Regions from separate parts of the Lysinibacillus sp. NPDC098008 genome, predicted to be linked through region 3. Evidence: riboswitches for the same ligand, from Rfam matches in the RefSeq annotation. Region 3 holds a riboswitch; each other region holds the start of a gene.
The links. A riboswitch is a leader RNA that binds a small molecule or an ion and turns the genes downstream of it on or off. The one in region 3 is predicted to bind thiamine pyrophosphate.

Region 1 (2,207 bases), on a different contig from region 3:
AAGGAATAATATCCTCATATTTTTCTGTTTTCGGAATAATTTGTACACTAATTAATGAATTTGCCATATTAGTTTTTCTCCTTTTTCGGTAAGAAATCATTTGTAAAGGCTTGCTCAGCGTTAAAATCGCCCTCTAACACCTGATTGCTTGCCATCCACTTTGCATAGTTTTCCCAAACAGCTAATTTTTGCTCACCCCATTGTACAGCATCATCCTGATACTTATCTGCTAACCATTCTTGACTTTTATGTACCAGCTCTTTATCTAAGTCAGGAGCCGCTTCTAGTAAAATATCAGCCGCCTCGCTAGGATGCTCGATCGCATATTCATAGCCTTTTGCTGCCGCAGCGACAAAAGCCTTCACCGTATCAGGATTGTTTTCAATCATCTTTTCATTTGTTGCCAAGACAGGTGTATAATAATCAAGCTGCTCACTATAATCCGTTAAATACAACATATTAATCTTTTCTCCACGAAGCTCTGCCTCAATGCCTGTCCATGCATAATAAATCCATGCAAAATCAATATCCTTTTGCATCATGGTGAAGAAATCTAAATCGCCTGCATTCACAATATCAAGCTTATTGATATCTGCATCTTCCGTTTGCATTAAGGATTGCAATACCGCTTGCTCAAGTGGCGCACCCCAGCCACCATATGTTTTCCCTTCAAAATCCTTTGGCGACGTAATCCCCTTAGAGGCAAGAGAAGCAAAACCAGATGTATTATGCTGAATAATCGCAGCGATGGAAACAAGTGGCACATCCTGTATACGTGCCTGTGTAATCCCTTCCTGATAGCTTACACCAAATTCCGCCTTCCCAGATGCCACAAGCTGATCAGCTCCTGCCTCACCAGGCATTATAATCTCGACATCTAAGCCCTGTTCCTCAAAATAACCAAGCTTTTCGGCTACATAAAGCCCTGTATGGTTCGTGTTTGGTGTCCAATCAAGCACAACAGAAACCTTTTTCGGTGCATCCTTTGCTTGCTTATCCTCCTTCTTCTCACCACAGCCTACGAGTGCAAGCAGTGCAGCAACTGTCAATACAATAAATGACCATTTCTTCATGCGAAATCCTCCTAGTTTAAAATATAAAAGCGTTCATACAATGAATGTTAGTACCAGAAGAACATTGGCAAAATGCACGTGAAGCCTATTTATAACACCATCTATAACCACACGCTGCACCAAAATAAAAAACGTCTAGGATTTCTCCCAGACGTATCACAATCAGCTTCCAAAAATTTTCTTTTTTGAATAGATGTTCCCTACGCTGGTACGAGCCAAATCAGGTTCAAAGGGTCAGTGCCTATCGGACACAATCTCAGCTAGCAACTACTAGCCCCCCTACATTCTTTCACTATGAACTTTTCGTTGATTATTATACCCATAGATACAACAAGATAACAAGCATATTTTTATTCGTTCTGCTATGAAAGGCTTAAGCTTTTCTTTTTAATTGAAAAATATCACGGTCATGCTGCGAAATTTTAATATCGAAGTAGTCTAAATCTTCCTTTGTTGCTAATGTTGCTAACTTTGTCATCATTTCCGAATGATATTCAGATAATTTCCCCGTTTGCTCATAGACAAGATGCTGTTTTGCCTCTATGCCATCTAAGCGCTCATTTGTTTTCTTCTGCTCCGCTTGTAGACCTTGAATATCTATCTTCATATCCTGCATATCTGTTTTAATATTTAGGATATCTGTTTTTGTATCCTGAATATCCAACTTCATGTCTTGCATATCGGCTTTGATATTTAGAATATCTGTTTTTGTTTCCTGAATATCCGACTTCATGTCTTGCATATCGGCTTTGATATTTAAAATATCCGTCTTTGTTTCCTGAATATCGGCTTTCATGCCTTGCATATCTACTTTGATATTTAGAATATCTGTTTTTGTTTCCTGAATATCGGCTTTGATATTTAAAATATCCGTCTTTGTTTCCTGAATATCAGCTTTCATGCCTTGCATATCTGCTTTAATATTCAAAATATCTGTTTTTGTATCTTGAATATCGGCTTTCATGCCTTGCATATCTGCTTTAATATTCAAAATATCTGTTTTTGTTTCCTGAATATCTACCTTCATATTTTGGATATCCACTTTCATATCCCCGATATTCGTTTCCATACCTGTTACTTTTTGCAGCATTAATTCAAGTAATTGGCGATCTGTCATCCATAAGCTCCTTTCTT
Region 2 (2,207 bases), on a different contig from region 3:
TTTGCCTTTACATCTGATTCAACAGGTAAATGGACGGGTGATTGGGCTAGATGGCAGGAGTGGGGAACATTTTGGCAAACGCTTATTTCACAAATGCTACCAAGCTATAATGATGTTGCCTATGATGTCAGAGTGGAGTCAGATGGTTCGTTTATGATTACAGATCCTACAAATGAAGCGGCATTTTTAGATATTGTAGCCGTTAATGAAGCAGGGGAGGAACTAGCAACACAGCTAGAAACGATCTCAACTTCTCAAGTTCGTGCAACAGTACAGACAGAGCCTGGACTGATTTTCTTCCGCATTGCTGATGAGGAGCAGGCCATTTATCAGGCAGGCTTAAGTGTTCCTTATAGTGCTGAATATGAGCTGCGTCCAGTGAATGAGTCGTTAGTCGAGGAATTAACAAAGCAAACAGGCGGTGCTACGATAAAAGAGCCACAAGAGGTTTTTCGTGACTTTACACAAAAGGGAGCGGATCGTCAAAACATTGCAACATGGCTTATGCTAGCAGCGATGCTGTTATTCTTTATGGATATTACCATTAGACGCTTTGGCTGGAATTTCCTTACTAAGCCGAAGCACAAAGCGTCTATTCCTGAACAACAACCCATACAGGCTGAGGATACAAATGTTGCACAGTTGTTAAAGGGCATGAAAAAACGATCATAATGATGAAAAAGAGCAGTGCAAAGAACTAGGATTTTGCACTGCTTTTTGTTGTTTGGGTGGGTGAGTGATCAAAAAAAGCGTAGCACCGCTCAAAAGGACAATTATTCATAAAGCGAGAATTTTCCATACCTTACGAGCGCCGTTTTTTGTAAGCTGCTTGCAATGATAACACCTAAAATAGCCCCAATGGTACTGGATGTTAAAAAGGCTGGCATAAAAAATAATGCAGCTACAGATGTTCCCATTAATAATTGGGCATAAGGTACTGCGATAAGTGAAGCAAGAATACCTGTTCCAATTATTTCGCCAACGCTAGCTAGCCACATTTTATGGCTATATTTATAGGCGAGCGCAGCACATACTGCACCAATAACACTCCCAGGAATAGCTAATAAAGAGCCTGTACCTGTAAAAATACGAATAATCGCTGTCACAAAGGCAATGATAACAGTTGGTACAGGCCCAAGCATAATGGCTCCAATAACATTGACTGCGTGCTGAACAGGATAGGCACGTGCAATCCCTGTAGGAATGGATACAAAGGTGGAGCCCGCAACAGCAATTGCTACCAATAAAGCCATAATCGTTAGTTTTCGAATGGGCATATCATTCACTCCTTTTGCGAATAGCCACTAGCAAAATAAAAAAGCCGCCTCCTTTAAACAATAGGAAGCGACCTTGCATATATATTGATAATAAGCAAGCAGCGCCACTTCCCTCCGCTAGTGTGAACTAGATCAGGTTCAAAGGGTCTGTATATCAACATATACATCTCAGCCTTGTAAAGACTCCCCTAGTGGTAATAGAATAATAATTTTAGTAGAACACCAATAATGTACCATATTCCAAAAAATAGTCAATAATTTTTCAGCATTAATGTGTATCGGGCTGCATAAGGTGTGGTGCTCTTTTTATTGTCCAAATTAGCGCAATAAAGAAGCAGGCTAATAAAATAATTGCACCAAAAATATAAGGGCTGTTCATATTCCAATCAAAGAGAATACCTGCTAATGCTGGGCCAATCATATTACCAAGGCTCATATAGGCATTGTTTAAGCCAGCGGCAAATCCTTGCTCATTGTCAGCAAGCTTAGAAATCAATGTATTGACAGCAGGTCGAATTAATGTAGTTGCTGTTGAGAAAATCGTTGCTACCACTAAAATAAGCGCAAATCCTGACACAAATAATATTAAGTAAATAGAAATGGATGCGACAAATAAGTTGATTAAGACAACCTTCATCTCTCCTAAGCGCTTAAAGAGTGGCGTAATCACAAACATTTGAACAACTACGCCAAATGCACCACCAACCACTAAAATAATGGCAATATCACCAGGTGTATAATTGAATTTTTCTGTAACAAATAACGATAGCGTTGTTTGGAAATTAGCGATACCAAAAGAGAATACCATCATAATAATGAGCATTACGAAATAAGGCATATGTACAGAACGAGCCATTTGCTTTGCAAGATTGTCTTGCTTTTGTTTATTTTGTACAATGCTTGGCTTTGTTGATGGCAGTAAGAAAAATG
Region 3 (2,207 bases):
TTTTGCCTGTTAATGTTTCAGCCTCTGGAATATTTGGTGTTACAATGGTTGCGATTGGCAGTAAATAATGGCTAAGTGCCTCAATTGCTTCTTGCTGTAATAAACTTTCGCCACCTTTGGCAATCATAACAGGGTCAATAATAAGTGGAATGTTTGTATTAGCAAATGTATGTGCCACTGTTTGAATAATAGCTGGAGAAAATAGCATACCTGTTTTTACAGCACTTATTGAAAAATCCTCAAGCAATGCCTGTAGTTGTTGTTCTACAAAAGCCGCCTCAATTGGCAAAACACCTGAAACACCAAGTGTATTTTGAGCTGTTAAAGCTGTAATAACAGTCGTTCCAAACACTTTTAATTCTTGGAAGGTTTTTAAATCAGCTTGTATACCAGCGCCGCCACTGCTATCAGACCCAGCAATCGTTGTAACAATTTGCATTATTGCTCACCATCCTTTGATAGACGATTTAGTTCATTTAACACAGCAATTTGAAAATCACCAATATATTGTGCAGCAGCGGCAGCTTGCTCAGCAATTTGTTTATAAAGCTTTAGTACCTCAGCTAATTGCTGGTAGGGCTGCTGACCAGCTACATAAGCAGCACAGCAAATCGCACTTAAGAGGCAGCCTGTTCCAGTAACATCTGTCATTTGCACATTGCCGCCCGCAATCCATTGCTGTTGAGTGCCATCCGTAATAAAGTCCTTTTCTCCTGTAACAATGACGATACATTGATAAAGCCGTGCGATTTTTCTTGCCTCATCCTCTATAGCAATGGAGCCAGTTCCACTATCTACGCCCTTTTGCTGCCAATCTATATTCGCAATGGCGGCAAGCTCGCCAATATTGCACCGAATAGCTGCAAATTGAATTTCTTTTAATAGTTGCTGTGTAGCTTGCTTGCGATAAGCTGTTGCGCCAGCGCCAACAGGGTCTAATAGAACAGGGATACCAAGTGCGTTTGCTCTTTTACCAGCCAATAGCATGGATGTTTTAGCTGTATCATTTAGTGTTCCAATATTAATCAATAGGCCTGAGGAAATTGCCACCATTTCCTCCACCTCCTCATTGCCATCAGCCATTACAGGTGAGGCACCAATTGCTAAGAGTCCATTTGCTTGGAAATTCGCTACGACATAATTTGTAATACAATGAATTAATGGATTTTTTTTACGGATTGTTTCAATAATCATTATAAGTCCTCCTTTGTTGGATGGACGTAAGCATGCAAAAAGGCTCTTTTTTGTGTAAAAATACACGTAAAAGAGCCTGTCATCAGTAAAGATAGATGTAAATTGCTCCCTACGCCAGTATTAACTAACAGGTTCAAAGGGTCAGGTTTTACCTTCTCAACTCATCATGAGTCCCCCTGCAATCTTATTTTTAGTTGACCAAAATGTACCATATTTTTTTAGCTTATTCAATAGAGAATTCATATGAATATGACTGATACCATATACCGAAATATGATAGTTGTCATGACTTTTGGCAAATTGGGCGCAAAGCATTGAAAATCATAAAAAGGGAGCTTTATAATGTGTCATAACAAAAGGGGGCATTTGCCGTGAACAGACAAGATTTAATTGCACCAGAATGGTATAACATCACAGAGGAAATTGAAAAATATGCACAGGATACAACAAAGAATGCATTAATTATTTGTGACGAACATCAAAATGTTCAATGGATTACATACACACATTTATTTGAAAAGGCAAATCAGGCAGCACATGTCTTTACAAAAGAGGGCTTAGCAAAAGGTGATGTAGTACTTGTAATGGTGCCGCGCTCTGTAGAAGCCTATATTGTTTATATCGCTGCTCTAAAAGCGGGTTTAACCATTATACCAAGCTCAGAAATGTTAAGAACAAAGGATATTGAATATCGCATTGAACATGCAGAGGCAAAAGCCGTTATTGCGTATGAGCCTTATATTGAGCAATTCGACAAGGTAGAAAATTTACAAGGTATGCAGCAATTTGTTATTGGGCATGCACATAAGCCATGGCAGCCATTACTAGAAAAAATGCAGCAGCAACCAACAACTTACATAAATGCTACTCCAACCAAAAGCACAGATATTGCATTTTTAGCTTATACAAGCGGTACAACAGGTAATCCAAAAGCTGCGGTGCATAGTCATAGCTGGGGCTATGCACATTTACGCACAACAGCACCCCATTGGTTAGGTGTCCAAGAAAATGAT
Region 4 (2,207 bases), on a different contig from region 3:
TGAAAAAGCAACATCATAGGCTTTCATAATTTCACAGATTTCCTCAAAATGTGTGTAAAGGAAATTTTCCTGATGATGATATAAACACCATTGCGCCATAATCGAACCACCGCGTGACACAATGCCTGTTACACGACTTGCTGTAAGTGGTACGTAGCGCAATAGCACGCCTGCATGGATCGTGAAGTAATCAACACCCTGTTCAGCTTGTTCAATAAGCGTATCACGATAAACTTCCCATGTTAAATCCTCTGCCACACCGTTTACTTTTTCCAACGCCTGATAAATTGGTACTGTGCCAACTGGTACAGCAGCATTTCGAATAATCCATTCTCGTGTTGTGTGAATATGCTTACCAGTCGATAGGTCCATAATTGTATCAGCACCCCAGCGTGTTGCCCATGTCATTTTTTCAACCTCTTCTGCAATTGAGGATGATACAGCAGAATTGCCAATGTTTGCATTAACCTTTACATGAAAATTGCGCCCAATAATCATTGGCTCAGCCTCAGGATGATTAATATTAGAAGGCATAATAGCTCGTCCTGCTGCAATCTCTGAACGAATAAATTCTGGGTCCATATTTTCACGTATCGCCACAAACTCCATTTCAGGTGTAATGATTCCTTGTCGTGCATAGTGAAGCTGTGTAACATTTCCCCCCCTTTTTGCACGTAAAGGCTTTCTTGTCAATTTAGGGAAGACGTTTTCTTGCATGCGTGGATCGTCTGCATGGCGAAAACCATTATCCTCTGGTTTAATCGTACGTCCCTCATATTCCTCAACATCCTCACGCCCTTGTATCCATGTACGTCGTAAAGCTGGCAACCCTTTTGTAATATCTACCTGATAATTTGGGTCTGTATAGGGCCCACTCGTATCATATACTCGCACTGGCGCATTCTCCTCATCCCCAAAGCTACCAGTTGTCGGACTTAATGCAATTTCACGCATAGGCACTAAAATATCTGGACGTGACCCCTCTACATATACCTTCTTGCTTCCTTCAAAGCTTGACATAATCATCATGTTCTTTTCACTAATTTCTGACATAAGCTAATTCTCTCCCTTATATATATTATGATACAAGGACCGAATCTAGCTCACCCCAACAAAATAAATAAAAGCCGAATCCAAAATAATCATTTGGATCCGGCTGTCAATGTAAAGGTCTATTGATTGCATATAATACTATGATGCAATAGCTTCTTAACTTTCCCACGCTGGTATGAGCCAGATCAGGTCCAAAGGGTCAAGAAACCTCTAAGCGTTTCCCTCTCAGCCTGACTCATCAGACTCCCCTAGTTAATACTATTTAGTTTGATGCTAGTGTAGCAGATATTGCTTAGAGATGGAAGCTTATTTTTTCTTTTAGCTATGCAAACAATATTTCTGCCAGATAAATAACAACTGTTACCGTTATACAGCTAACAATCGTTGAAAATAATACGGTTTGTGCAGCGGTTTCTGATTCCACATCATATTCTAATGCTAAACTAGAGCTGTTACGGGATGTTGGAAAAGCACTAGCAATTAGTAAAGATTGTGCAACAACTCCGTCCAAGCCCAATAGAAAAATAACTGTTAATGCTATAGCTGGCCCAATAATTAAGCGTGTAAAGCAACTAATAAAAACCGTTTTATTAAACATTGATTTCATTTCAAGCTGTGATAGCTGTGCGCCTAAAGTAATTAACGCCACCGCAATAAAGCCATCCGCTACATGGTCTATAGGAATTCTAATAAACTGTGGAATACCAATATTCCAATAATTCATTGCGACACCAATAATAAGTGCGTGAATAATCGGCATTTTAAAAAAGTCTTTAATAATTGTAAGACCTGATTTAGTGGAGGAAATTAAATTATATAACCCGTATGTATAAGTTGTCATATTTTGAAAAATAACAAGAATCACCTGAATCGCTACACCAATTGGCTGTGTTGCAAAAATCATCTGGGCAACAGGAATACCATAATTACCAGAGTTAATGAGTACAACACTATTTTTAAAAACAGCTGTTTCTGTTTTGGCTAAGCCTAATCCCTTTGCTAAAAAGTGACTAAGCAGCATTTGACTACCTATAAAGAGTACAATAAATAGGGCAACCTCTCCAAGCACAGATAGCTCTACACTTGTTTCATATAAATTAATAAAAACAGCTGCAGGCATAAAGCAATATGTAATAAGTTGTGATAATGCTTTT

Region 1: it holds a riboswitch for thiamine pyrophosphate, as region 3 does, so the genes downstream of both, ACIQVU_RS00335 (ABC transporter substrate-binding protein) here and thiM (hydroxyethylthiazole kinase) in region 3, are expected to answer to the same signal.
Region 2: it holds a riboswitch for thiamine pyrophosphate, as region 3 does, so the genes downstream of both, thiW (energy coupling factor transporter S component ThiW) here and thiM (hydroxyethylthiazole kinase) in region 3, are expected to answer to the same signal.
Region 4: it holds a riboswitch for thiamine pyrophosphate, as region 3 does, so the genes downstream of both, thiC (phosphomethylpyrimidine synthase ThiC) here and thiM (hydroxyethylthiazole kinase) in region 3, are expected to answer to the same signal.

What each region holds. Positions count from the first base shown of each region.
Region 1 is NZ_JBIWBA010000001.1:64,384-66,590, forward strand. Features, by position in the region: gene ACIQVU_RS00330 (thiamine-binding protein) at 1-67, opposite strand, end outside; gene ACIQVU_RS00335 (ABC transporter substrate-binding protein) at 69-1,073, opposite strand; TPP riboswitch at 1,254-1,364, opposite strand; gene ACIQVU_RS00340 (coiled-coil domain-containing protein) at 1,447-2,190, opposite strand.
Region 2 is NZ_JBIWBA010000002.1:329,874-332,080, reverse strand. Features, by position in the region: gene ACIQVU_RS04015 (VWA domain-containing protein) at 1-672, shown strand, start outside; gene thiW (energy coupling factor transporter S component ThiW) at 774-1,277, opposite strand; TPP riboswitch at 1,370-1,477, opposite strand; gene ACIQVU_RS04005 (MFS transporter) at 1,546-2,207, opposite strand, start outside.
Region 3 is NZ_JBIWBA010000004.1:100,479-102,685, reverse strand. Features, by position in the region: gene thiD (bifunctional hydroxymethylpyrimidine kinase/phosphomethylpyrimidine kinase) at 1-439, opposite strand, end outside; gene thiM (hydroxyethylthiazole kinase) at 439-1,194, opposite strand; TPP riboswitch at 1,284-1,382, opposite strand; gene mbcS (acyl-CoA synthetase MbcS) at 1,566-2,207, shown strand, end outside.
Region 4 is NZ_JBIWBA010000012.1:10,529-12,735, forward strand. Features, by position in the region: gene thiC (phosphomethylpyrimidine synthase ThiC) at 1-1,053, opposite strand, end outside; TPP riboswitch at 1,199-1,313, opposite strand; gene ACIQVU_RS11635 (AEC family transporter) at 1,376-2,207, opposite strand, start outside.